DNA from 2 places in the Bacillus sp. JJ664 genome. Region 1 is predicted to be linked to the other one. Evidence: a T-box and tRNA genes for the amino acid it is inferred to sense, from the RefSeq annotation. Region 1 holds a T-box; the other holds one or more tRNA genes.
The links. A T-box is a leader RNA that pairs with one kind of tRNA and senses whether it is charged. The one in region 1 lies ahead of V7056_RS15690 (glycine--tRNA ligase), so its partner is inferred to be a tRNA-Gly.
Positions count from the first base shown of each region.

Region 2: it encodes a tRNA-Gly, which carries the amino acid that the T-box ahead of V7056_RS15690 (glycine--tRNA ligase) is inferred to sense. The anticodon was not compared.

Region 1 is NZ_JBALMS010000102.1:1,931-22,026, forward strand. It holds gene V7056_RS15585 (MaoC/PaaZ C-terminal domain-containing protein) at 57-458, opposite strand; gene V7056_RS15590 (MaoC family dehydratase N-terminal domain-containing protein) at 455-904, opposite strand; gene fabG (3-oxoacyl-ACP reductase FabG) at 929-1,687, opposite strand; gene V7056_RS15600 (acyl-CoA dehydrogenase family protein) at 1,710-2,888, opposite strand; gene V7056_RS15605 (quinone oxidoreductase family protein) at 2,950-3,930, opposite strand; gene V7056_RS15610 (enoyl-CoA hydratase/isomerase family protein) at 3,949-4,734, opposite strand; gene V7056_RS15615 (phosphotransferase family protein) at 4,740-5,822, opposite strand; gene V7056_RS15620 (acyl-CoA thioesterase) at 5,850-6,251, opposite strand; gene V7056_RS15625 (TetR/AcrR family transcriptional regulator) at 6,354-6,917, opposite strand; gene V7056_RS15630 (long-chain-fatty-acid--CoA ligase) at 7,029-8,648, opposite strand; gene V7056_RS15635 (SDR family NAD(P)-dependent oxidoreductase) at 8,702-9,454, opposite strand; gene V7056_RS15640 (acyl-CoA dehydrogenase) at 9,474-10,712, opposite strand; gene V7056_RS15645 (2-phosphosulfolactate phosphatase) at 10,777-11,529, opposite strand; gene V7056_RS15650 (SDR family oxidoreductase) at 11,568-12,341, opposite strand; gene V7056_RS15655 (HAD family hydrolase) at 12,632-13,291, opposite strand; gene V7056_RS15660 (DUF2785 domain-containing protein) at 13,314-14,141, opposite strand; gene V7056_RS15665 (GNAT family N-acetyltransferase) at 14,268-14,810, opposite strand; gene V7056_RS15670 (polysaccharide deacetylase family protein) at 15,253-15,981, opposite strand; gene V7056_RS15675 (DNA alkylation repair protein) at 16,256-16,498, opposite strand; gene V7056_RS15680 (NETI motif-containing protein) at 16,559-16,750, opposite strand; gene V7056_RS15685 (Bax inhibitor-1/YccA family protein) at 16,846-17,568, opposite strand; gene V7056_RS15690 (glycine--tRNA ligase) at 17,696-19,081, opposite strand; T-box leader at 19,166-19,345, opposite strand; gene V7056_RS15695 (hypothetical protein) at 19,564-19,992, shown strand; gene V7056_RS15700 (ABC transporter ATP-binding protein) at 20,043-20,096, opposite strand, start outside.
Region 2 is NZ_JBALMS010000047.1:1,483-11,214, reverse strand. It holds gene V7056_RS08350 (ABC transporter substrate-binding protein) at 65-1,054, shown strand; gene V7056_RS08345 (thiamine-binding protein) at 1,081-1,371, shown strand; gene V7056_RS08340 (ABC transporter permease) at 1,371-2,132, shown strand; gene V7056_RS08335 (ABC transporter ATP-binding protein) at 2,135-2,905, shown strand; gene V7056_RS08330 (TatD family hydrolase) at 2,874-3,641, shown strand; gene V7056_RS08325 (helix-turn-helix domain-containing protein) at 4,175-4,399, opposite strand; gene V7056_RS08320 (GerMN domain-containing protein) at 4,601-5,653, shown strand; gene rph (ribonuclease PH) at 5,805-6,542, shown strand; gene V7056_RS08310 (XTP/dITP diphosphatase) at 6,573-7,190, shown strand; gene V7056_RS08305 (YfcE family phosphodiesterase) at 7,193-7,699, shown strand; tRNA gene V7056_RS08300 (tRNA-Gly) at 7,918-7,991, shown strand; tRNA gene V7056_RS08295 (tRNA-Arg) at 7,995-8,068, shown strand; partial or broken gene V7056_RS08290 (protoglobin domain-containing protein) at 8,210-8,872, shown strand; gene V7056_RS08285 (methyl-accepting chemotaxis protein) at 9,095-9,634, shown strand.

The DNA of each region.
Region 1 (20,096 bases):
GCATCTCCAATTATTGATTCCCTTTTAACATCAAACAATTCCTAATTGATTTGATTCTAATATTGTTTAAATAGGATTGTTCCTTCAATAACCTTTTGATGTTTTTGGTTTGTCGCATTTACAGAAAAATGCATTCTATTACCGTCGTTTTCTATTAGAACTGCATTTAGTGTAATGATGTCCTGTAAAAAGACCATGTTTTTAAAACGGATTGTGTAATCTTCAATGAATCCAATTTCAATAAATTCTGAAAAAAGTTTTGATAAATTGCCCATAGTCCACATCCCATGAGCTATGATTCCAGGGAGACCTGCTTTTTTAGCTTCTTCATCAATCGTATGAATCGGGTTAAAATCACCGGATGCACCAGCATATTTAATTAAATCCATTCTTGAAACCGGCTCTAATTTGACTGCCTTAAGAGAGTCACCAGGCTTTAGTTCAGTTAAGATTGTCATACAGTTAGCACCTTCCTTACTTCTTCTGTAATGATGACAACTGCATTAGATTCAAATATAACTTGACCATTTACATCTTCTCCAACATCAGAAACAACTAAAAAGCCCATAAAGCCATGATTTCCCTTTTTTTCGTAATAATCTTTAATTTGGGTATAGCACGTAATTTTTTCTCCAACAAATAACGGTCGTTCATAATGAAATGACTGTTCTCCATGTATTAAACCAACGTTTGGTAAATGGAACTCTTCGATCGTTCCATAGTCAAATACTCTCGGAAAAGTAGGAGGAGCTATATTTTGTTTGTATCTAGATTTTTTTCCATATTCTATATCCACATAGATTGGTTGCAGATCTCCAATTGCTTCAGCAAACCTTTTGACTGCTCCTCGTTCAACCATATTTTCTACACCTTTTGAGCGTTTTCCGATAAAAGCTTTGAACATCACTGTCACCTCTTTCAATAGAATTTACGCTTTTGGTCCACCTGCTACATATAGTACCTGACCATTTACGTAAGAAGATTTTTCGTCCGCAAAAAATGCAACTGCATTTGCAATGTCTTCAGGCTTACCACTTCTACCAGCTGGAATTTGACTTAAACTTGCTTCTATTAATTGTTCAAATGAAATACCAATGCGACTAGCTGTCTCTCTTGTCATCTCCGTTTCAATAAATCCAGGAGCAACTGCATTTGTAGTAATTCCATATTTACCAAGCTCTATTGCTAGTGTTTTTGTTAGTCCTTGCAGTCCAGCTTTTGCTGTTGCGTAATTAGCTTGACCTCGATTTCCAAGCGCTGAAGTAGATGATATATTGATGATGCGACCATATTTTTGTTTAACCATGTACTCCTGGGCAGCGCGAACTACATTAAAAGAACCTTTCAAATGAACATCCATTACTGTATCCCAATCTGAATCTGTCATTTTAAATAATAAATTATCTCGAATCACGCCAGCATTATTTACAACGATATCAATTGATCCATAAGTATCAAAGACTTCTTTCATTGCTGTTTGAACTTCGCTTCCATCTACAACATTTGCTCGCTTTGTATAAATTTCGAACTGTTTAAATTCTTCGGCCGTTTGTTTTAACGCTTCATCATTTATATCAATGATTGCTACTTTTGCGCCTTCACTCGCAAATAATTCCACAATCGCTTTGCCAATTCCCCGACTTCCACCTGTTACAAATGCAACTTTCCCTTCAAATCTACTAGCCATACTTTATCCCTCCTTCATTTCATTAAACAAACTGTCCTACTTTCACATGACCTTTTAATAGATTTCTAGAGATGATTAAACGTTGGATTTCATCTGTTCCATCATAAATTCTCCATAATCTAGCTTCACGGTACCATCTTTCAATTGGCAATTCTCTCGTATAACCAATTCCCCCATGAATTTGAAGCACACGGTCTACAACCTTATTTCCCATATTTGAGCCATATAGTTTAGCGATTGATGCTAAATGGCGATTATCTTCACCTTGATCTAATGTAAATGCTGCATTTAAAACTAGCCATCTTGCAGCTTCAATCTCTACTGCTGAATCTGCAATTTGCCATTGAATTGCTTGGCGTTCAGCAATCGGTTTTCCGAATGTCTCTCTTTCCTTTGAGTAATCAATTGCCATTTGCAACAGTCGCTCAGCTGCACCAACTGCACGTGCACCAACTATCCATCTCGCAAAGCCAATCCATTCAAGACCTAGATTGTATCCTCCATTTAATTCACCTAAGATATTTTCCTCTGGTACACGCACATTATCAAAAACTAATCCCGCTGGTCCCCATTCGCCCATCGTATGAATGTATTCCGATTTCCAACCCATTTCACGATCTACAATAAAGCAAGTTACCCCACTTCGTCCTGCAGTTGCTTGATGTTTTTCTTTATCTGTTATGGCAATTACCATTACAAAATCAGCTTCATTCCCACCTGTAATAAACGTTTTTTCGCCATTTAAAATATATTCAGCACCATCTTTTACAGCAGTCATTTTAATATTTTGCGTATCTGAACCAGCATTTGGCTCTGTCATTGCAAAACATGATTTCTTTTCACCATTTATTGTTGGAATTAAGTACTTTTTCTTTTGTTCTTCATTTGCATAAAACAGGATATTATCTGCAAAACCTCCAAATGTAAATGGAACAAATGTTTTCGAAATTTCCATATAGACAATCGCTAACATCATTTGACCTAAGTCTGCTCCTCCATACTCTTCTGGTGTATTAATACCCCAAAATCCTGCTTGCTTTGCTTTTAATTGGAGCTCTTTAATGACTTCAGGAGATAAACTTGGGCGACCTTCTCTTTCATTACGTAATACTTCATTTTCTAGAGGAATTAATTCTTTTTCAACAAATTTGCGAATCGTTTTTTGAATCATTCTTTGTTCATCTGTTAAACGTAAATGCATTATCAATTTCCCCCGTTCCATTTGTTTTCAGATTCAATCATGTTTATCATCTTTAGAATATTTATTTTTTAGGCTCTAAAATAACCTTTCCAACTGTTTTTCTTGCTTGCATTAGTGTATGTACATTGGCTGCTTCGCTTAATGGGAATACTTCTCCAATTGTTACTTGAATTTTTCCTTCTGCTAAATACGTAAACAATTCTTTTAAACTATGATTTATTAATTCTACTCTTCTCATAAGTGGCGGTAAGAAGAAACCAATCACCGATTGATTTTTAGCCATTAAAGAAGAAGGATAAAACTTACTTTGTTGTCCACTAGCAACACCATAAATTACTAGTCTGCCAAAGTATGCTAAACATTTTAAAGTCTTATAAAACACATCTCCACCAGCCATCTCTAGTGCTACATCTACACCTTTACCATTTGTCGCTTCAAGCACTTTTTCTTCCCAACCATCTTCTGTGTAGTTGATTAGTACATCTGCACCCATTTCTTTCGCAAGTTGTAATTTCTCACTTGTACTAGCAGTTGCAATCACTTTTCCAGCACCAAATAATTTAGCCAGCTGAACTGCTAAAGTCCCTACACCACCGGCAGCTGCGTGAATGAGCACAGATTCACCAGGCTGAAGCATTCCCATTGTTCTCAAAATATGATACGCACTAAGTCCTTGAACTGGTAAAGCTGCTGCTACCTTAAAGTCTAATTCATCAGGAATAGGAATGATTGATCTTTCATCTGAAATTGCATACTCAGCATAACCACCAGACTCCATAATTGTCACAACACGGTCACCAGGTTTTACTTTCGTTACATTTTCGCCTACCTCCACAACAAAGCCAGCTACCTCTGCACCCGGAACATATGGCAAATTAGTTTTCACTACATATTGTCCTTCTCTCCTAGCTGTATCAGCATAATTGACAGCAGATGCATGAACTTCAATTAATACTTCTCTACCTTTTGGAACTGGTCTTTCTAATTCAACTCTTTCTAATACATCAGGACCACCGAATTGTTTAAATTGAATCGCTTTCATTTTAACTCCTCCAATAGTTTATTTCCCTGTAAAAACAGGCTTACGTTTCTCTTTAAATGCTAAGACCCCTTCTTGGTGATCTTCTGTTGCAATCATTAAAGTCTGAATCATTCTTTCCTTTTCAAGTGTTTCATCTAAAGTTGAAGTAAAGGATTGGTCGATTAATTTTTTCATCATGCCAAAGGCTTTACCTGGTCCACATGCTAATTTTTGCGCATATTTATTTGTTTCTTCTTCCAATTCTTTTGCGGGAACTAAAAAGTTAACGATGCCTAATTGAGCCATTCTTTCTGCTGAAACCGCTTCTCCGCTAAAGAAAAGTTGCTTAGCTAAATGAGGTCCAATTAGTTGAGGCAAAAAGTATGAGCCTCCACCGTCTGAAATAAGGCCGACTTGTGAGAAGCTTAAGGCAAATTTACTATCCTCAGATGCAATCATTAGATCACATGCAAGTGCTAAATTAAAACCTGCACCAGCTGCAAAACCGTGAATTGATGCAATAACTGGTTTATGTGAATCTTTAATAGCTTTTATGCATTCGTTTAATACGCCAATATGTTCATACACATCAGAGGCAGTCGTGTTTCCCATTGTTTTCACATCGCCACCTGCACAAAATGAACGACCGGCTCCTGAAATTACGATTACTTTAATGTCCGGATTATTCTCAGCTTCTAAAATAGAATCCGTGATTCCTGTTAACATTTCTAGATTAAAAGAATTTAAAGATTCAGGTCTATTTAATGTTAAAAATAAGATACGATCTTGTATGTCAGTTAATAAAGACTCGTTCATATGATTCATTCTCCTTATAGCGTATTTTGATTTGGAAACGTTACTTGATACCCCAACGTGATAAGTGACTTAGCAAACTGTTCAAATTTAGCAAAACGTTGATCTTTTGTTTGCCCCATTTTAAATCGATAATAAATTTGCTGGACAATGACAGCTAGTTTAAAATAAGCAAATGCAAGGTAAAAATGTATGTTGGAAACATCTCTTCCACTTTTTATAGCGTAGGATTCTATAAATTCTGCTCTTGTCATAAAACCTTCCTGAATTGTTACTGAAGGTTTACCAAGTCCATATTTCAACAAATCTGGATCATCTTTTTGTATCCAATAACTCATCGCAACACCTAAATCAGCAAGTGGATCACCAATCGTTGTCATTTCCCAATCAAACAAACCCACCATTTCTGATAAATCCTGATTAAACATTGAATTATTTAGCTTGTAATCATAATGGATAATTGCCGCGTCGTGATGAAGTGGCACATTTTTTTCAAGCCACTTCATTAATTGTTCGACTTCCAAAATATCACTTGTTTTCGCTCTGTTATATCTAGTAATCCACCCATAAACTTGTCGTTCCATGAAATTCGTTGGTTTACTGATTTCTAGTAAATTTGTTTTTTGATAATCAATCGAATGCAGCTCAACGAGATTTTCAACCATTACATTGGAGATTTTCCTACAATCTTCTTTTGTTACGTTTATATGGTCTGGAAATGCAGAATCAAAAACTTCACCTTTTTTCCTTTCCATCATAAAAAATGGACTACCAACAATTGTGTCGTTTTCTGAATATAGAATAGGTTTAGGAGCAATAGAATAATGTGGATGTATCTCTGATAAAATTCGAAATTCCCTGCTCATATCATGAGCTTTTGGAGCAACTGGACCAAGAGGCGGACGTCTAAGAACTGCTTCCCATTCTCCGACTTTCAATAAATAGGTAAGATTTGAATGACCCGCCGAAAACTGCCGAACACTTAATTGTTCATTAGGTAAATCATTTATATGTTGTTTTAAGAATTCCTGTAATACTGATAGGTTTAATTCCTCGCCTTTACGAATCTGTATTGTTTCAGATTCTACTCTCTCCGCCATCTTACTCCTCCTATGTATCTATTTTTATTATTTATCTTCTAAATGATTTTCTAATTGAGCTCGAAATAAGTCTGGTATATTTTCACTTCGTTGTTCCTTGAAATTAAAATAGACGATGATCGCATTTGCTTTTGCAATGAATACATTGGTTTCTTCACAAGTAATGTCATGCTCAAGCTGAAAGCTTTTACTTCCAATTTTGGAGATATAAGAAGAGATGACTAGTTTTTGATTAAAGTAGCCTTGACTAAGAAAATCACATTTCGTCGAAGCCAATATGAAATTCCAGTCTTGTAGATTCATTCCATATCCTAGTTGTTGAAAAAACTTGATCCGTGCTTCTTCCAAATAAATGAAGTAGCTCGTATTGTTTATGTGACCAAGTGCATCTGTTTCACAAAATCTAGTCGTGATTGTTAATTTTTCCATTTTATCCCTACTTTTTTATTAGTCTATGATTCAAAAAGGAAATACTAACTAGTCGGTATGTAATGAATGTAAGTAAAGTAGGAGAGATGAACTCCCCTACAACTAAACTTCTATACCTTTAAAAACCATTTCAGTAAAAATTTCTGCTAACTGATGATCGTCAATTGCCCCTTCAGGATTAAACCACTGATAGCTCCAATTCGTAATGCCTAAAATACCAAAGGTAACGATTGGTACATTTAAACTTGCTCTTAATTCACCGCTTGCTATTCCTTCATTTAACAGGTTTTCAATATTAAATCGATATTGATCCCTCTTTGGATTAATTTTATCCAAACTTTCAGGACTTAAATGTCGCATTTCCCTGAAAAATACTTTTGCACTTGCACCTTGTTTTTTGATATCTAGTATTGATAAATGTATAATACTAAACAACTTTTCTTTAAAGTTTTTTCTTTGATCATCTAGTATTTTCATTTGTTTCGTTAATAAATCATCAATATAACGAAGGTGAATTTCCATCAGAAGCTCCTCTTTACTAGAGAAGTAATAATAGAAAGTGCCTTTCGTTACGCCAATAGATTCGACGATATCCTGAATGGAAGTGACTGTAAATCCTTTTTTATCAAATAATTGAATTGAGTGTTCTGTAATTTTCTCTTTCATTGGAAATCCTCACAATCTAAAAAATATCACTTGAATTATACCATAATCTAATATCATGAAAATTCAAAAAACAGAATTTTCTTTACTTTTTAATCATGTCGAATACGTACATTATACTGTTTTAGAATTTTCGGTTTCCCTCAGTGCTCTACGTAATATTTTTCCAACATTTGTTTTTGGTAACTGATCTCTAAATTCAATCATTTTCGGTACTTTATATGATGAAAGATTACTTTGGCAATATTGGATGAGCTCATCCTCAGACGTAGTTTCACCTGCTTTTAATACTAAAACAGCTTTTACAGTTTCACCTCTATACGTATCAGGTACACCTATAACTACTGCTTCTTGTACACTTGGGTGTTCATATAAGATTTCTTCTATTTCTCGTGGATAAATATTATAGCCACTTGCAATAATCATGTCTTTTTTGCGGTCAACAATTGAAAGATACCCTTCATCATCAATGCGTGAAATATCGCCTGTAAATAACCATCCATCTTTTAACGTATGAGCTGTCTCCTCAGGCATATTCCAATATCCTTTCATGACTTGTGGACCTTTTACAATTAATTCTCCAACTTCACCTACTGGAACTTCCATCGTACCTGTTGCTAGGTCTACAATTTTATATTCAGTCGAAGGTAGTCCAAAACCAACAGTACCTGGTTTACGTTCTGCGAATGCAGGATTACAATGTGTGGTTGGCGATGCTTCTGATAATCCATAACCTTCCAATATTTTTGCGCCAGTTTTCTTTTCAAATTGATTAATCAATTCTATAGGCATTGGTGCACTTCCACTATTGCAAACTTTAATGCAGTCAATTCCATATTTTTCTGCATCTGGATGATTAATAATCGCAACATACATTGTAGGTACACCTGGAAATAACGTTGGTTGTTCATTTTTTATAGTTGTTAAAACCTCTATCACGTCAAAACGTGGAAGGATAATCATTTCATTTGCCATTAGAATTGAAAGATTCATACTAATGTTCATACCATACACATGAAAAAATGGTATAACCGATAAACTACGCTCCTTTGCAACCTCAATACTGCCTTTAAAAAATTCTTGTGATTGCATTATATTAGCTAATAAATTGCGGTGAGTAAGCATCACCCCTTTGGATCTCCCCGTCGTACCACCTGTATACTGAAGTACGGCTACGTCTTCCCTTGGATCAATCGAAACAGGTAAAACAATTCCATTTCCTTCAGTTAAAAAGTTTTCAAATGTTGTATGACTATCAAAACTTTCTTCTGTTGGGGTTAAATTGACTATAATAACCTTATGTAGCTTTGTTTCTGGTAAAATAGCCTTAACTAGAGGATAAAGACTTCCTAATACAATCATTGTTTCCGATTCAGAATCATTCAGCAGAGCTTTTAGTTCTCGTGCTACACTCATAGGATTTATTTGAGTTACGATTGCACCTGCAGATAAAATACCATAAAAAGAAATGACATATTGAGGACAATTTGGCAACATAATAGCTACTCGATCGCCTTTTTGGATACCGTTTTTCTGTAAAGAAGAGGCAAATGCCGTAACTGCATTTTGAACTTCATTAAATGACATTTTCTTATGATAGAACGTAATACTTGTATGATTAGGATAGTTTGAAACAGTATCTTGTAGGATTTGTGGAATTGTTTTGTCTGGAATTGTGATTTCTGGTGCGATATGCTGTGGATAGTGGGAATACCATATTTTATTCGAATTCATTTTATACCCTCCAATGTTATAAAAATCTATTCATTACATGAATCATGTAAACCTTAAAATATTAATCCCCCACCATCAACAGGAAGTGTAACGCCTGTTATAAAAGAGGCTTCATCAGATGCTAAAAATAACGCGACAGCTGCAACTTCATCTGGATTCCCGACTCTTCCAAGTGCATTTGCTTTAGAAATAATCGGCCATTTTCGTTCATCTTTTTTCCACATATCAATAATATTTGTATCAATTACACCTGGTGCTATAGCATTTACTCTAATTTGATACTTCCCATACTCTAAAGCGGCATTTTGTGTTAATAAAACAACCCCACCTTTAGAAGCATTATACGCACTGACTAGTTTTCTACCTTTTAAGCCTAGTAAACTTGAGGTATTAATGATGACGCCATTTCCTGATTTGATTAATTCAGGCACAGCATATTTTATGCCTAAAAAGACACTCTTTAAATTAATATCGATGACAGAATCCCATTCGTATTCCTCTAAATCTACACTCCGAACCTCAGAGTTACCAACACCTGCATTATTAAACAAAATATCAAGACCACCATATTGCTCAACAGTTACGCATATTAGGTTTTGAACACTATTTTTATCACTTACATCTGTATGAACAAAAATTGCATTCCCATTTTGCTCCCTTATCAGTTGAGCAGTTTCTTCTCCGGATAATTCATTTCGATCAGCTATGACAATCTTTGAACCTTCTTTTGCGAATCTGATAGCAGTAGATCGGCCGATTCCCCCACCACCACCAGTTATGATTGAGACTTTATCCTTTAATCTCATGTTTCATCACCTATCATCTCTATTTTTCAACCGAAACAAATTGATTTGATGTTTGATATTTTCGTAGTTCAAGTTTTGCTAGCTGTGCTCTGTGTACTTCATCTGGTCCATCAGCTAAACGTAATGTTCTTGCATTTGCCCATTGTGCTGCAAGTGTAAAGTCATTTGATACACCTGCTGCGCCAAAAGCTTGTATTGCATGATCAATCACCTTAAGGGCCATTGAAGGCGCGACTACTTTAATCATCGCAATCTCAGCCTTTGCGGCTTTATTGCCAACCGTGTCCATCATATATGCAGCCTTTAATGTTAGTAATCTAGCTTGCTCAATTTCAATTCTAGAGTTTGCAATCCATTCTTGAATCACACCTTGATTGGCAATTGGCTTTCCAAAAGCAACACGACTTTGAACACGCTTACATAATTCTTCAAGTGCTCGCTCAGCTGCACCAATCAATCTCATACAATGATGGATACGACCAGGACCTAATCGCCCTTGTGCAATTGCAAAGCCTTTACCTTCACCCCAAATCATATTACTTTTTGGTACTTTTACATTCGTGAAAGTAATTTCTGCATGGCCATGTGGCGCATGATCATATCCGAAAACTGGTAGCATTCTTTCAATCTTAACCCCTGGTGTGTTTAATGGAACCAGAATCATAGACTGCTGTTCATGTCGGTTTGCCCCTGGATTTGTTTTTCCCATTACGATCGCAATTTGACAACGCGGATCACCTGCTCCCGAAGACCACCATTTTCTCGCATTAATAATATAGTAATCACCTTCACTTTGAATACTCGCTTCAATATTAGTAGCATCAGATGAAGCAACATCAGGTTCAGTCATTGAAAAACAGGAACGAATCTCACCTGTCAGTAAAGGTGTTAGCCACATTTCTTTTTGCTCTTCTGTTCCATATCTTTCTAAAACTTCCATATTTCCAGTATCTGGAGCACTACAATTAAATACTTCTGGACCAATTAATGAGCGCCCCATAATTTCACATAGTGGCGCATATTCCAAATTTGTTAAACCTGCCCCGTACTTGCTTTCTGGTAGAAATAAATTCCAAAGCCCTTCTTGTTTAGCTTTAGCTTTTAGTTCTTCGATAATTGGAGGTACATCACTCCACCTTGTTTCTTGTTGATTCAATTGTTCTTCATATAACTGCTCATTTGGATAAACATACTGATCCATAAATGTTTTTAATCTAGTCTGAAGCTCTCGCACTTTTGATGAATATAAAAAATCCATTACCTCATCACTCCCGTACTAACTAGTTGGTATGTAGTTAATATTATTTTCTTGTTAACATTTATTAAAAAGTAGTTTTCTCAGATAGTTTCACATCCACTATCCTTTTTCCTTTTTCTAACATCGGTACTACATTAAAAATACTTTTTTGGTTAACAAAATGAAGTTCTTCCTCATAACCATAGTCCAGCATCATTTTACCAACTCTAGATTCTGCTAATATCTCAATCTCTTTTTCTTTCATACTTCTATAAAAATGTAATGCAGCTAAGGAAGCATCAGACATTTCTAATTGTATCGAATCACTTAAAAGGCAATCAATAAAATAACCCGCTCCATAAAAGTCTTCCAAATTAAAATGACCAAATGATCCTGCACAAACTAAAACAATCGTTTCACCATCATAAGTTTGACGAATATGATCTACTACTGATTTACTATTCAAAATCGAAGCCGCATATACTTTTTTTGCAGTCTGTGCATTTTTAAGTGCGATCGTTCCATTTGTAGTTGATAAAATGATTGTTTTTCCGTTTACTACATTTCTTAGCGCTAAAGGATTAGGCGAATGAAACCCGTCTAAAGTTGCACCATTATATTCTCCAATAAGAATCATCTCATTATTTTTAAATCCTTCTGAGATTTCTACTGCTTCTTTTCCATTTAATACTGGGATTACTTCTTTTGCACCAAATTCCAACGTGGCAGTGATTGTAGAGGTTGCTAGTAAAATATCGAAAATAACAACTATTTTATTATCACTTAGTTTTTGTTGATTCATTTCTTCTTTTTTCATTAATAAATGAATTTTTGTCATCTTTAAACTCCTTTTTTATAACAAGAAACATCAACACATTACATAACTGAAGAACCACCGTCTACCACTAAAATTGCTCCTGTCACAAAGTCTGAAGCTGGTGCAGCTAAAAATAGTGCAGCCCCTTTTAAATCATTTTCAGAACCGAACTTTCTCAAAGGTGTCCCCTCCAAGATTTCCTCACCACCATGTGCTAATACATCTTTTGACATTTTAGTAGGAAAGAAACCTGGAGCAATCGCATTTACATGAACCCCACGCGAGCCCCATTTTACTGCCAAATCTCTTGTTAAATTAACAACTGCTCCTTTACTTGCACTATAGCCAACTGCATCTAAATATTTTGGATTTGTACCTTGCAATCCTGCAACTGATGCAATATTGATGATTTTCCCACTGTTTTGTTCAAGCATGATTTTTCCAACTGCTTGAGACATAATAAATGTCCCAGTCACATTTACATTTAATACTTTATGCCAAGCCTCTAACGGCATATCTTCAGCAGGCGCACCCCAAGAAGCACCACTATTATTGACTAATATATCAATTCTGCCAAATTTTTCTTTCGTTTGATTGACTACATTTTGAACATCTTCAGGGTTTGTTACATCACATCTAATAGCAAGTGAATCAACACCTATGCTTTTTAATTCTTCACTTACTTCTTTACAAGCATTTTCATTCCTAGAACACAAAACAACGTTTGCACCTGCTTCAGCGAATCCTTTTGCAATCTGTTCTCCAAGACCTCTACCACCACCAGTCACAATTGCCACTTTACCAGTTAAGTCAAACAATTCTTTTACATGCATTCCGATATCCTCCTAAATACGAAATAAAAAACGCTAAAGTAAGATTGTCTATGGATCAATGTTGTAAAAATAAAACATACATCAAGATACTAACCAGTCGGTATGTTATAAATATATCATACAAAATATATTCTGAATATTCAATAAGATAATCTGTATTTCTATGATAAATACAATTAATATACTTATATTCAAATGAGAGACATTCCATACTAAATGCTAAAAAACCATTTCTAATACATAGAAATGGCTTTAGTGTGTAATCAAACTTAGTAGAAATAGTGTTTATATTATTCTTTCAAAGATAGATGATTGATGACATCTTCAAGCGACTTTTCAGCCATTGAAGATAGACGAAGACTATAATCTTCAAAAACTAAATTAGCTGTCACACTGTTTGGAACGATTACGCAATGTAAACCAGCCTTACGAGCTGCTAGTAAACCATTTAGTGAATCCTCAAATGCAATTGCTTCTGTTGCTTTTATACCTAATGCTTCTATTGCTTTCAAATAAAGCTCTGGATCTGGCTTGATGTCCAATACGTCTTCTTTTGTTTTAATCACTTCAAAATAATCGTAAATATTCAATTGCTTTAGAAAACCTTCAACCCATGCTCGAGAAGAGCTAGATGCCAATCCAATTTTTAGTCCAGCTTGTTTTGCCGCTATTAAATAGTCTTCAACACTTTCTCTTAACACAGGATCTCCTAATTTTACCTGTACTAACTCCGAGACTTTACTTTCTAAACTTTCTCTATCAAATGGTTTTGAACACTTTTCTTCAATATACGAAAATAGTACATCATCATGCGTACCAACGACTTCTGAGAATTTTTCAAGTGTTAATTGGATCTCATAATCTACCAAAACTTCTTTATATGATTCAAACCACACAGATTCTGTATCGATGATTAGACCATCAAAGTCAAAAATAATTGCTTTAATCACCTGTTTTCCCCCCTTTAAATCCTTAACGATACCTATTTAGTTTTAACAAAGTATTAGTTAATGTTTCCTTCCATGCTTCATCGCGAGTATCAACTCTAAAATATAGACTACGTAAAAAATGCTTTGCATTTATTTTTATAAAGTAGTCAGTCATATAATCACCAGTTTTGTTAACATACTGGAACTGTTCAACCCACTTACATATTTCTTCACTAGTTAATACATTACGTTTTAAAATTGAATAAACTGCTGTTACTAATCTTTCATCTTCTTCACAATCAAACACATTTTGAGATTCCATCGCTCTAAATAAGATCAGTTCTAATATTGTTCTTACATCATTTTCGTTTAAATCCTTACATTTGGCAAGTTCATCTAAGCAATCTGCTAAATGAGCTACTGAATGAGCCCAACCTTTTTCTTCGACATAACCACGGACATCCTTTTCACTTTTCGCAAATAAAAATATTTTCTCTTTTACAGGTTCTAACTCTTCTATTGGAATGAATTGTTTTTCATTATGCTTCAGTATAATAACCGCTATGATTAATACAGAAAATGCTCTCGTAAAAACTGAATCAGTATTCGTTTCACCTATGCCGAACAGTAAATGTTCCTCATCTATACTAATCTGTAAAAATTCTCTTAATTCGACGGCCGTAAATACATCATTTCTAATCCACTTAGAAAACGTTGAATAAATTAAATCGTCTCGTAAATATGGATTAACAGAACCAATATGATGTAACATTTGTTTTGCAATTTCATAATGACTTTGGTTTTTTGAAATCATATAACCATTTTTTCGTATATTTTCAAGTTCCTCTATTAAATATTGTTCATTTTTCATATTGATTACCTTTTTATCCTTACTTCTTATTTTTTATATAAAGTAATCGAATCAATTCATTTTCACATTGTTATATGATTTAAGAATTTGAAATGAATCATTCCATACTACTTTTCAATTAAACATTTATTTTTCCCAATCCGTTTTCAGTAATGAATAGACAAATACATTATGTGATTCTTCATTTTGATAAATATAACCCCTTAAAAGTCCTTCTTTTTGAAAGCCTAATTTTTCAATTACTTTCATAGACGCAATATTCTCGGGGAAAATCACTGCTCCGATACGGAATAATGAAAGCGTCTCAAAGCAATATGTTATGACTTCATTAATGGCTTCTGACATAATACCATTCCCCCAAAAAGTTGGAAGTAAATCATAACCGATTTCTGTTCTCTTACTTGAAAGTAATAAATTATTTAATCCAATCGTCCCAATCAAATGATTTGTTTCCTTATCAAGGATCCCCCAGCGCAAACCTTGTTTATTTTCAAACCTAATTCTGAAAGATTCAATCATCACTTTTGCTTGTGATTCATTTGTAAAAGGACTCATCCCATAATATTTCGTAACATCTTCATTAGAGAAAATTTGATATATTACATCAAGGTGTTTGGATTCAATTTCTATTAGCATTAAACGGCTTGTTTCTAAAATTGGAAAAGTCATCAAATCACTCCTTATTTTTAAAACTTCATGTAATTTTGTTGAAAATTCTTAAACACATCCACTCCATGCTGGTTTATCTCTAGTGTGGGATGTATAATCTGCTAATCGCATTCGGTTCTGTCGGCGTTCAATCATTCAATCTCGATCTTAGCAAAACATGTTCCGAAATAAATGATCATATTTCTGTATATATGTTAAATTTTACCATACACTTGTGAATATTAGTTATTTTCAATAAATTCAGCAAAAAAAAAGACGATTACAAAAGTAATCGCGTCAATTTGACGTCAAGGTAAACATAAACAACTAAGAGATTCAGAATGATTGAAAACGCTTATCTTTCGATGTGCAGTCTGAAGAGGAGCAGAGTTACCTCAAACGGTAATGAGCACCACAAGCAGGCGAATCAACGAAGAAAGTGAGTGTTTGGCAGGCAGTCTAATTAGTCCACTATTTTAGCAAACTCATCTATTGTTGTTGAGTACTTAATATAAATGCGTGGTAATAAATAGTTTTCGTCTTTCTTTCCTGTTTCTACGTAAAGTTCTGGGATCGTTGTAATTCCATATGTATAGTACTTTTTAGTTTCTTCAATTACTTTTTTATCGTACAAACTATAAGGATAAGCTAAAGCTATGACAGGTTTATTCGTAATGGCATGTATTTTCTTTTTCGATTCATTTAATTCATACTCATAATTCGTTATTTTTGTTAAATTTGGATGGGTTGCAGTATGTGATTGAACTGAAAACATACCCGAATCAACCATCTTTTTCAAGTCTGTCTTCGACAACCTATTTGACCAATCAATATAATCAGAAATCACAAAAAGTGTTCCAGTTGGTTTAAACTGATCATCCTTTAATTTTTGAAAAGTTGAAAACGCATTCAAATTATTTTTATAACCGTCATCAAACGTAATGAAAATCGGTTTCTTTACTTTATTCCGATCCTTCCAATCTTCAAAAGTTAATAAAGTGAAACCATGTTGTTTTAAATACAACATTTGTTTTTCAAATTCTTTAGGATGTACGTAAAGATCCTCAACACCATGCCCCGTAAATTCATCTATTGAATGATAAATCAGGATTGGTATTTTTTTCTGAGCAAAAACCTTTGAAGGCTGACAAGTAATGATTAGTAATAATAACAATAGTAAAATCTTTTTCATAATATTCCTCTCTCTTCAATTCATTATGATTATTATTCCTAAAATACAAAAATCTATTAGATTATTTGAAAGAATGCGGAGTGATTCAGATTTGATTTTTGGTAAAGTGTTTTACATTAATAAGTTATATTAACTGGGTATGAGATCGTTAATCACAAGACTTAGTATTAAGATTACCTCTCCTATATTTCTACATAAGAAAAGACATTGAAGTGTTATTCAATGTCTTCGTTCATTATACTTTTCAATTTTATAAAATTAGGAGATTAAATTACTACATTGATTCCGCAGCTTTTTCAAATAATACACTTTGTTCAATGACACCACATGCACCACATTGAACTAAGTAATCTGGCCCTTTATAAGGGACATAAAATGGGTCTAACCCACCTGAGATATACTCTTCTTGTTCAATATCACCACTTTGTGCATTTAATTTTACTGCTTTTGGGTGTTGTTCGATTAAATAAAATCTCGTTTTATTTGTTTTACAGCGTGGACATGCTAATTTAGACATATTTTCACCTCATTTATTCATATAAGGTTACTTTTCCATAATTTTACTAATATTATTCATTTATTTATTTAACTTTCCTTCAAATACGATTTTTCTACCTGAAGGTTCGATTTCCATTTTTCCATTAATCATTTGTTCTGAAAAAATTGGGACTTCCATTCTTTTAATTGGTGTATACCCTTCTGTTTCCATTCTCTTTAAACAATCATTAATTGTTTCATTTTCTAATACTTCAAATTTTTTCTTACTCATTGTATAGCCCTACTTTCTAACCTAATTTCTTACTATAAATCCTATGTAGAAAAAACCTTACTTCCATTTGAGAGTAAGGTTTTTAGCTAAATATGTTAATTTCTAAGTCTTGATAGAAATCTTAACGCTTCAACATAAATCCAAATGACAGTAACTAATAGACCAAATGCACAATACCATTCAAAATGTTTAGGTGCACCATGTTTTATACTAGATGTGATTAAATCAAAGTCTAAAAATAGATTAAGTGATGCAATGATTAAGATTGCTAAACTTACAATTAAGCCAATCGTACCAGATTGATGCATAAATGGAACTGGTACATGGAATAGTTGTAGAATCATTGTTAGTAAGTAAAATATTAATACGCCAAAAGTTAAACCAATTACGATGGATCTAAAACGATGTGTTACCTTCACAATGCCAGTTGCGTAGCAAATTAATGTACCAGCAATAATTGCAATTGTTAATAATGCAGCCTGTAAAACAATCATTCCGTAAGTTGCTTCATATACTGCTGAAATATTCCCTATTAATATCCCTTCAACAGCAGCATATATTGGTGTTGTAATTGGAGCAATTCTTGGTGAAAAGCTTGTTACTAAACCGATGATAAAAGCAAAAATTAAACAACCAATAAACACCTTCGTACTTAATGTACCCGTTACTGTTAAATAATAAGAATATCCAGCAGTAGCGATTAGCATGATTAAAGCAATTAATGCTTTGCGAATCGTTCCACCCATTGTCATCGCTTTTTCTGAATGCCTAGCCTTTGTTAATTGTTCAGAATTTAAGATCGGATTCGAACTCCTCATCGAAATTCCTCCTTGTTTTTTATACATTGATTTTACCATTTTTAGTATCTTAATGAAAATTTAAACAAGCTTTATTAAAATATATGAAAAAAGATGTCCAAAAGGACACCTATTTTCTAAAAAAGTATTAAAACTTAACTTTATTTGCTAAGAATGATTGAAGTTCACTAATCGCCACACGTGTTTGTTCCATTGTATCGCGATCACGAACTGTTACTTTTCCATCCTCAATTGACTCAAAATCGTAAGTGATACAGAATGGTGTACCAATTTCATCTTGACGACGGTAACGTTTACCAATTGAACCAGTTTCATCGAAATCTACATTGAAATCTTCAGCTAATGCTGCAAATACTTCTTGTGCGTTTTCAGATAATTTTTTTGATAAAGGTAAAATAGCCGCTTTATATGGCGCTAATGCCGGATGTAATCTCATAACTGTACGAGAAGTTCCATCTTCTAATGCTTCTTCTTCATAAGCATCAATTAAAAATGCTAAAGTAACACGGTCAGCACCTAATGATGGCTCGATACAATAAGGAACATATTTTTCATTTGTAATTGCATCATGGTACGTAAAATCTTCAGTTGAAAACTCCATATGTTGTTTTAAATCATAGTCTGTACGAGATGCTACACCCCATAGCTCGCCCCAACCAAATGGGAATTTGTATTCAAAGTCAGTTGTAGCATTACTATAATGTGATAATTCATCTTCATTATGGTCTCTTAAACGAAGATTATCTTCTTTCATACCTAATGATAATAACCACTTATTAGCAGTTTCTTTCCAATACGTAAACCACTCAAGTTCTTCACCTGGCTTACAGAAGAATTCAAGTTCCATTTGTTCAAATTCACGAGTACGGAACGTGAAATTTCCTGGCGTAATTTCGTTACGGAAACTTTTACCGATTTGAGCAATACCAAATGGTACTTTCTTTCTCATCGTACGCTGAACATTTTTAAAGTTTACGAAAATACCTTGTGCTGTTTCTGGACGTAAGAAAATTTCATTTGTACTTGATTCAGTAACGCCTTGGAAAGTTTTAAACATTAAATTAAATTGACGAATATCAGTAAAATCATGACTTCCGCAATCTGGACAAGCAATGTTATGTTCTTGAATTAATTTAGCCATTTCAGTAAAAGGTAGCCCATCAACGATAATTTCCATACCTTTTTCATCAAGTGCATTTTCGATTAATTTATCGGCACGATGACGAGCCTTACAATTTTTACAATCAATCATTGGATCATTAAAATTACCAATATGACCAGAAGCTTCCCAAGTACGTGGGTTCATTAAGATTGCAGCATCTAAACCAACATTATACGGGCTTTGCTGAACAAATTTTTTCCACCAAGCTTTTTTAACATTGTTTTTTAATTCAATACCTAATGGACCATAATCCCATGTATTTGCTAATCCACCATAAATTTCTGAACCTGGAAAAACAAATCCACGATGCTTTGCATGACTTACAATGACTTCCATTGACTTTTCTGACATTTTTTTTGCCTCCATTTTTCATTCGATTCTATTTGAAAATGCAAGAATGAAAATAAAAAAGCTCCCATCCTTAGGCATTTTCTGCCTAGGGACGAGAGCTGTATATGCACCCGCGGTTCCACCCTAGTTGACAATTTTAGAAATTGTCCACTTTCAAACATAACTCAAGAATGCCTTTCACTAAAGGTTTTGATTGAGCTTCCACCGTCCTCAATTCGCTATGCAAATATTGCTTTAGTTACTTCTTTCCTTCAACGTTATAACTTATGTAATAATAATATGGTCTTAGTTTATCAAAGTGACAACTATTCCGTCAAACATTATTATTATCTTTTCTTAATCAAATAATACCAAGAATTTTTTGAATATTTAACGGGTATCATTCATGTAAAGATAATATCTTTACAGTATTCTGATTAATTGGTATGATAGAAAAGTTGTTTTAAAAATATACCTATTTTCTGAAGAAGGGAGTGCTAGTTTTGAGTAGCAGCATATTTTTTAAGAAAAAGAAACGATCAGCAGTATTGCTTGATAAACATCATTCCATTCGTTTATTAAAAACGAACAAAAAACGAATCGTAAATAAGAGAAATAATATAATAAAAGGATTCGAACAAATTTTAGTTAAAGAATTAAACGATGAAATGATTTCAACTTCAAATAGTACGGTAAATGAAATTTCTGAACAAAAAGGAAATATCACGATTGAAAAACTTCCAGTAACATTTCTTCTAAAGCTTGGAAAAGAGTTTTTCTCAGATTTAGAAGCAGTGAAGTACTATTATAATAGCAACCAAGAAAACTATTATAAAAATCGTAGTTTACTAGAAGAAACATTACAATCTTCTATTAATCAATCATCAGTAGATGTTCAAGCGAAAATTGCGGAATTTATTGCTAACAAATAATCATCAAAAAAAGTGCCATTTGTAATGATTACAAATGGCACTTTCTTTATTTAAGCTAAGTAAGCTTTCTTAATTTCTTCGTTATTCATTAATGTTTTACCTTC
Region 2 (9,732 bases), on a different contig from region 1:
AGTGCCTGACTATGGTGCTAACACATTTCATTTATATAAACAAAACAAAAAGGAGAGTTATAGAATGAAAAGATTACTGATTTGTTTTTTTGCACTTTGCTTAACATTAGCAGGATGTAGTGAGCAAAATTCGTCTACACCGAAGAACAAAAAAGAACTACAAAAGGTGACGGTAGTATTAGACTGGACGCCAAATACAAATCATACAGGTTTATTTGTAGCAAAAGAAAATGGATATTTTAAAGAGCAAGGTTTGGATGTAGAGATTATTAGCCCGGGGCAAACAGGAGCAGATCAATTGATTGCTTCTGGTAAAGCTGATTTTGGCGTTTCTTACCAAGAGTCAATTACACAAGCAAGAGTACAAAATGTACCAATCGTGTCGATTGCAGCTGTTATTCAACATAATACTTCTGGTTTTGCTTCACCAGTTAGTAAAAATATTAAATCACCTAAAGATTTTGTTGGTAAAACTTACGGTGGATGGGGTTCACCAGTAGAAAAAGCTATTTTAGATTCATTGATGAAAAAAGAAAATGCAGATGTTAATAAATTAAATATCGTTAATATGGGCGAAGCAGATTTCTTCACGGCAGTAAAGCGAGATATTGATTTTGCTTGGATTTATCAAGGATGGACAGGCATAGAAGCTGAGCTTCGTGGTGAGAAGTTGAATATGGTTTATTTAACTGATTACAGTGATAAGTTAGATTATTATACACCAGTATTAGCAACGAATGAAAAAATGATTAAGAATCAACCAGAAACAGTCAAAGCATTTATGAAGGCGGCGTCTAAAGGATATACTTATTCAATCGATCATCCAAAGGAAGCAGCTGATATTCTGTTAAAAGATAATCCAGATTTAGATAAAGATCTAGTTCAAAAAAGTCAGGAGTGGCTTTCAAGTAAATATCAAGACGATGCAAGTCGTTGGGGTGAACAGAAGTTAACAATTTGGAAAAACTATGCAGAGTGGTTAACTGAAAATAAATTGTTAGAAGGTAAATTTGAACCGGAAAAAGCTTTTACGAATGAATTTTTACCAGAATAATATTTTTTGACAGAGGAGAGTTTTAAATGTCTAATACTTTAATGAGTGTACAAATTATTCCTAAAACAAACAAAATTGAGGAAGTTATTCCAGCGGTTGATGCAGCGATAAAAGTAATCGATGAGTCTGGTGTAAAATACCAAGTTCAACCATTAGAAACAACAATGGAAGGCGATTTAAATCAATTATTAAATATTGTCCAAAAAATGAATGAAAAAATGATTGAAATTGGCTGTCATAATGTCATTACTCAAATGAAAATTCTATATCAGCCACAAGGGATTGCAATGGATGATTTAACGGAGAAGTACCGTTAATGAACCGCAAAAAAATAAAAGGATGGCAACCAATTCTTGTCATCCTCCTTTTTTTAGTTATTTGGCAGCTAAGTATAAAATTTTTCAAAATAGAAGATTGGCTCTTACCAGGGCCAATCGCAATACTAAAAGAAGGAATCCAATCTTATGATTCGTTAGTTCCACATGTACTTTCTACCGTACAATTAACGATCTCAGGTTTTTTGGTAGGTACTTTTTTAGGACTTATGATTGCAATCGTACTACATTTAATTCCAGGATTTAAAGAAGCATTTTATCCATTATTGATTTTGTCACAGAACGTACCAATTATTGTTTTAGCACCACTCTTAATAATATGGTTTGGATTTGGAATCCTACCAAAGCTAATGATTATTTCACTAGTTTGTTTCTTTCCAGTTACTGTTTCTGCTCTCGATGGATTTAGGCAAACACCTACCGAATTGATTAATTATATGAAAATGGCAGGGGCAACAAAATCACAATTGTTTTGGAAAATAGAATGTCCATACTCACTACCGTCTATTTTTTCGGGATTAAAAATATCCGCGACATATAGTGTGATGGGTGCTGTGATTTCTGAGTGGCTTGGTGCAAAAACAGGTATTGGAGTATTTATGACACTTGCTTCTTCTTCATTTCGTACAGATCGAGTATTTGTCTCGATTTTTATCATTATGTTTTTAAGTATGTTCTTTTTCGGCGTGATTGTATTGCTAGAAAAAATGACGGTGAAATGGAAGTCTAAGGGAGTAAAATAAAAATGACGTTAGAAATAAGAAATCTAAAAAAATCATTTGGAAAAAATCAACAAGTTTTAGCAGGTATTTCGATGCAAGTAAATGAAGGTGAATTTGTCTCAATTTTAGGTCCATCAGGAAGTGGGAAAAGTACTTTATTCAATTTAATTGGTGGATTGATCAATCCTGATTCGGGACAAATCATATTAAATCAATCAGTCATAAATGGAGAATTAGGTCATATCAGTTTTATGCCGCAAGAACATTCACTTCTACCATGGCGTAATGTCTTAAAAAATATTTTATTATCAAGTGAACTGAAAGGTAAACCTGATGAAGCATTAGCGCGAGATTGGTTGAAACGAACTGGACTTGCTGACTACAAAAATGCTTATCCGCATGAATTATCAGGTGGCATGAAACAACGAGTGTCTTTTCTTAGATCATTACTTGCTCCGCAATCATTCATGTGTATGGATGAACCATTTTCGGCATTAGATGAATTTACAAGACTTGATATGCAGCAATGGCTTCTTTCAATCTGGGAAGAACAAAGACGGTCAATTTTGCTAGTTACACATAATATTGATGAAGCTTTGTTAATGTCTGATCGGATTTATATTTTCTCAGATAAACCTGCAAAGATTAAAGAAGAAATGATCGTACCATTTCCAAGACCTCGTCAAAAAGAATTACTATTGACTGATGAATTTACCGCGTGGAAACGTAAAATATACTCTGCACTGGAAAAGGGGAAACCAGATGAAAGTGATAGATGCTCATATTCATCTTGACTCATATGAAACGAAACAAAGAGATGAGATACTGAATAGTTTAAAAGAACATGAAGTAGAAGCGCTTATTTCAGTTTCCATGAATTTAGCTTCATGTAAGAAAAATCTCGATTTTCATTTACAATCAAGACAAGTCTACTCGGCATTTGGATATCACCCTGAACAAGAGATTCCCTCAGAAGATGAAACTCAAGCTTTGTTAAAATGGATACGTGAACATAGCGATAAAATGATAGCAATAGGTGAAGTAGGCTTACCGTATTATCGAAATCAGGAACAAATGCTTGATTATAAACCATATATAGAGTTACTTGAAAAGTTTATTAAACTTGCATATGAGTTAAACAAACCGATCGTATTACATGCGGTTTATGAAGATGCCGATATCGTTTGCTGTCTACTAGAAAAATATAAAATCAAAAAAGCACATTTTCATTGGTTTAAAGGAAACAAACATACCATTAAGCGAATGATAGAAAATGGTTATTATATATCCATTACGCCTGATGTGTTATATGAAGATGAGATACAGGAATTGGTTAAACTCTATCCCATTAACCTAATGATGGTTGAAACAGATGGTCCATGGCCGTTTGAAGGTCGTTTTGAAGGAGATTATACTCATCCAATATTTATTCATGAATCAGTACGCAAAATTGCGGAGATAAAAGAGTTGGAATTAGAAGAAGTTTATAAATGTCTATACGAAAACACAAAAGAATTTTATGGTCTTTAAGGATTTATGAAGCAATTACTAGTCTCGTAGTAATTGCTTTTTTTGTTTATTGAGAATAGGTCTTGTTACTTATATGAAAATATTTTAATAGAGTAAAACCGTAGATTTATATGCAAGAGCAGCGAAATATCAGTATCTATCATATAAGGATATTTAATTAGAAAATGTCAATGAATCTTGCCGGAAAGTGAAGTGTTTTATATAGTGCCAATACATAATCGACAAAAAAATTAGATATTCTTCCTCTAAATTTTTTAATAAATAATTTTCAAACCATAAAAGAAACCCCATCTGAAAAAATGATGAGGTTACTATTATATACATGATAAATAAAATGTTGGTCCGCAAATAACTAATTTAATTGTTTAATAGTAAAGATAATGGATTGTGCGCATTGGCCAATATTTAAATTTGTTCGTTTTTTTAATAAATGAAGCCCAATTTTGCTAGCTCAATATAAAAAACCAAAACCGGCATATCAAAAAGATAGCCGGCACTAGGTTGATGAGTAGATTTGTAAATCTACAAGAATGCTATAGTTCAAGCTCGCCCATGCGTAGTAGCTCGATAACTGCTTGTGATCGCCCCTTAACCCCAAGCTTCTGCATTGCATTTGAAATATGATTTCTCACAGTTTTTTCACTTATAAACAGTTCTTCAGCAATTTCTCTTGTAGTTTTATCTTGAACAAGAAGTTCAAATACTTCTTTTTCACGCTTAGTGAGTGTGTGCTTTGTTTGATATTCTCTATCCTTCAACTGTGCTAACCCTCCTTGCTTGACCGAGCTGTACTTCGGATGGGTATTCATTTAGTCTTTTTATCATATGACAGATTCGTATTTAAGGTGAATATTTCCAGTAAATTTAAAAGCAAGATTAAAATATTTATTTTTTTTGGCTATAGCTTGTTCTAAAAATTGTACATGCTCGTATAAATAGTAAAAAAGCGTGGGGGGAGTATGGCAATGAAAAAAAGATTATTGGTAACAACAGCAACACTTTGTGGACTTGCTACATTATCTGGTTGTGGTTTAATTCCGGTTAAATCTTCTAATGAAATCGATCCACCTAAAACGGTTACATATAGAAGTGACCAACCATCCAAAGAAGTACAAGCAGGTAAGGTACAAGAACAAACAGCGAAGAGAGAATTATATTTAATTGATCGAAATGGTTATGTTGTACCGCAAACTTTTCAATTACCTAAATCTACAAGTTTAGCAAAACAAGCCTTAGAGTATTTAGTGAAAGATGGTCCGGTAACAGATCAATTACCAAATGGATTCCAAGCTGTTTTACCACCAAACACGGAGGTTTTAGGGGTAGAAACGCAAAAAGATGGTACAGTCATTGCTGATTTCTCTACAGAGTTTAAACAGTATCATGACGAAGATGAGTTAAAAGTATTTCAAGCTGTAACGTGGACATTGACGCAGTTTGAGAATGTTAAAAAAGTGAAAATTCGTGTGAATGGTAAAAACTTAACCGCGATGCCAATTAACAAAGCTCAAATAAGTGAGGGGTTAACAAGGCAAGATGGCATTAATTTTGATAAAGGTGATATCGTTGATGTAATGAATTCAAGACCAGTTACATTATATTATGTTTCACAAGATGAAATGGGTGAAACTTATTATGTTCCTGTAACTAGAAGGATTTCAAATGCAGAAAAAGATTCATATACTGCAATTGTAAATGAACTTGTTAAGGGTCCTTCTGAGTATTCTGAACTTGTATCAGATTTTGGTTCAGATACAAAATTAGTTGCTGAGCCAAAATATACAAATGGTAAACTAACACTGAATTTTAATGAAGGTATTTACGGTAACATTGCTAAAAACATGATTAATGATGATGTATTACAACCTCTTGTATTATCGTTAACTGAACAAAAAGGCGTTACTTCAATTGAAATTCAAGTGGATGGTAAATTAACAGCACTAAATCAACAAGGTAAGCCTTTAAGCCAACCAGTTTCAAGACCTAAGGATGTAAATACAAAAGAATTATAAACTTCATTATCAAACCTTGAGCCAAAGTTAAAATATGACTTTTGTTCAAGGTTTTTTGCATTTATCTAAAGAAATGCTTTTAATAAGTAGAAATGAAATCATATTTTTGTCTATACTAGTAATTGGAAGATTTATGTAGGAGGAAACAAACATGACTAGAACAGATGGAAGATTAAATAATGAATTAAGGCCAATAGAAATTGTAACGAATTATACAAAACATGCAGAAGGATCTGTATTAATAAGTGTTGGGGATACAAAAGTAATATGTAATGCCACGGTTGAAGACCGCGTGCCACCTTTCCTAAGAAATAGCGGTAAAGGTTGGATTTCAGCTGAGTATTCTATGTTACCGAGAGCAACACATGATCGTACGATGCGTGAGTCGACAAAAGGTAAAGTAACAGGTCGTACAATGGAAATTCAACGATTAATCGGTAGAGCACTAAGAGCGGTTGTAGATTTAGAAGCACTTGGAGAAAAAACGATATGGATTGACTGTGATGTAATACAAGCCGATGGGGGAACTCGAACAACCTCTATTACAGGTGCTTTCGTTGCGATGATGTTGGCATTTGATAAATTAATTAAACAAGATAAATTAAAGTCTTATCCAGTTAAAGATTATTTGGCAGCGACATCTGTAGGGATATTAGAGGATGCTGGTGCGGTTTTAGATTTATATTATATAGAAGATTCTGCAGCTAGTGTTGATATGAATATCATTATGACTGGAGAAGGACGCTTTGTGGAACTGCAAGGAACTGGTGAAGAAGCGACTTTTACGAGAGAAGAGTTAAATGAAATGCTTTCTTTAGGTGAATTAGGAATTAAAAAGCTGATTGGAAAACAAAAAGAAGTTCTATTAAATGAAGGAATTAAGTTTTAACCATACATATATAGAGGAGAGACTTTAAGGATGGAAACAATTATTATTGCGACGAATAATAAAGGAAAAGTAAAAGACTTTGAAGCACTTTTTCACCCAATGGGATATCAAATTAAATCCTTACGAGATTTCCCTGAAATTGAAGAGATTGAAGAAACTGGTACAACTTTTGAAGAAAATGCTATTTTAAAAGCTGAATATTTAGCAAAAGTTTTACAAATTCCTGTTATTGCAGATGATTCGGGGTTAATTGTAGATGCACTTGAAGGAAGACCTGGTGTATATTCAGCACGTTATGCAGGTCTACATAAAAGCGATGAAGATAATTTGCAAAAAGTATTAAGCGAGCTACATGATGTTTTTCCAGGTAAACGTACAGCAAGGTTTTATTGTGCGCTTGCATTAGCTGCTCCAGGTAAAAAAACGATTACCGTTAATGGGACAGTAGAGGGCTATATCTCGAGCGAAAAAAGAGGAACAAATGGATTTGGATATGATCCAATTTTCTTCTTGCCAGAGTTGGACAAAACAATGGCTGAATTATCAACTGATGAAAAAAGTGGCTTAAGTCATAGAGCAAATGCAATTAACTCATTAATGACCGTGATAGAAAAAGAAGGAAAAGAATTTTTTCTAAGGAGATCATGACGATGAAAGCATTGATTCTAAGTGATAGTCATGGTTTAACAGAACTTCTTGAAGTCATATCTAAACGTCATCGTGAAGATGTTGATATAATGATTCATTGTGGTGACTCTGAGTTAGAGATTGATGCGAAAGAATTACAAGGTTTTCATGTGGTCCGAGGCAATTGTGATTTTAGAGGAGAATTCCCTGAAGAGTTCATTCATCAGGAAAATGATTTCAAGATTTATGCTACCCATGGTCATTTATATGGGATTAAACAGACACTTCAGAAGCTACATTATCGATGCAGAGAATTAGGTGCAACGATTGCTTGCTTCGGCCACTCTCACATGCTTGGTGCAGAAGTGATTGATGGAATCCTTTTTATTAACCCAGGTAGTATACTCCTACCTCGAATGAGAAAAGAAAAAACATATGCGATCATAGATACCGATGGTAAATCTGCAACTGTCATTTTTCACACGATTGATGGCAAAGAGTTATTATCATCTTCATTTGATTTAAATTAAAAACATTAGGTAAAGGTTAGTGGGAAAATAAAAATACCTACTAACCTTTAAGTTCTTTAAAAAGTGATAATTTTCATACAAATAAAATATAATGAGTGTATAAATAGAAAAGAAATTATTTCCTTTATTTTGGAAAAAAAGTTAAAATTATTGTTGACTTTATTTAGTGAAGTGACTATAATAAATTATGTCGACAGGTGATGTCGCTAAAAAAACACGCGGGTGTAGTTTAATGGTAAAATAGAAGCCTTCCAAGCTTCGGTCGTGGGTTCGATTCCCATCACCCGCTCCATATGTCCTGGTAGCTCAGCAGGATAGAGCAACGGCCTTCTAAGCCGTCGGTCGGGGGTTCGAATCCCTCCCAGGACGTCATAACAGGAAAAGGTTTAAGAAATACGGGTTATCCCATTTTCTTAAACCTTTTTTTGCGTCTCCAATTCGATTTCTCCTTCTATTCTTTATTAGTTCCTTTGTACTAATACTTTAATTTATAACTTTCTGCTTTTTTTTATGTCTCAGTATGAACATTCCCAATCATTTGTTGGACTCAATAGTAAAAAATGGATTCAGCATGTAACTAAACATTTTTTATATTATTCCGACATAATTACAGATGAAGAAGGGAGCATATTTTTTATGTTTTTTAAAAAGAAAGAGAAGCAAAATCATTTTATGCAAGAAAGTAATCAATCAAATGTTTCAGTTTTAATCCAAGTAACAGATGAAGAAATAAAACAGCAGTTAGCGTTCATACGATTAAATGAAGAAGAATTAAAGATCTTAAAAAGTTTACAGCCTATTGTTTCTGAAAATATAGAAAGTTTAGTGTCAGCATTTTATGATGCTGTACTAAAAGTTGAACATTTAAAAAATATCATTGAAAGTCACTCATCTGTTGAACGGTTGAGAAAAACTTTATCGTCACATATCCATTTATTGTTTCATGGTGAAATAAATGATGAATATGTAAATAAACGATTAAAAGTGGCTCAAATCCATTTTAGAATAGGTCTTCAACCGAAATGGTATTTAGCTGCATTTCAAAATATTTTAGAAGAGTTAATTTTTGTCATTTCTAAAATTACGAATACTACTAATGAAGAGCAAAGAAAGCTAATATCAGTATCCTCGAAAATATTAAACTTTGAACAGCAGTTAGTATTAGATCTATATGAAAAAGAAAATATTGGGGCAAAAGAGAAACAATTACAAGTTGAAATAAATTTAAAGAAAAAAATTGGTGAAATTGCTGAGGAATTACTTGCTTTAGTAGAAGAAACAAATGCTGCTGTTGAGTTATTAGTAGATAGCAGTGTAAGGGTAAATGAATCAGTTATATCAAATAATGAAATTGCAAGTACTACTCAGTCGTTGGCTTATGAAGGTCAAGAGTTAATGAAGGTGTTGCATAATAAAATTTCAACGATCTCAAATAGTACTGATGAAGTATCAGTGTCAGTTGATGTATTAAATAACTCATTTAATGAAATATCACAAGTCATTTTAATTGTTCAAGATATTGCTAATCAAACTAATTTACTTGCCCTTAACTCTGCGATTGAGGCAGCTCGTGCAGGTGAGCATGGTAAAGGATTTGCGGTAGTAGCGAACGAGGTAAAGAAATTAGCTACCCAGACAAAAACATCAACAGAACGAATTGAAGAATTAATTTCACATGCAACTCTGTATATGAATAAAGTTGTCAATTCGATTCATGATGTAAAAGGTCTAGTAAATGATGGTCAACAGGAAGCTACGCAAACTCATGATTCCTTTAATGGCATTGTAAGTTCAATGGATACTAGCTTATCTGGAAACCATGGAATTGAAAAACAAATTGTAAATTTAGTTGATGTGATTAAAGAAATTGGTGGAGCAATCAGCAGTGTTGCAGCGTCAGCAAATGACCTAAATGATGCAGTGCATAAAGAGTAATATATTAGCTAAAAGAGAAGGGAATTCCTTCTCTTTTTTTTGTTTTTTACAAAATTGTGAGAATATAACAAATTTGTAAAGAACCGAAATTTTATGAT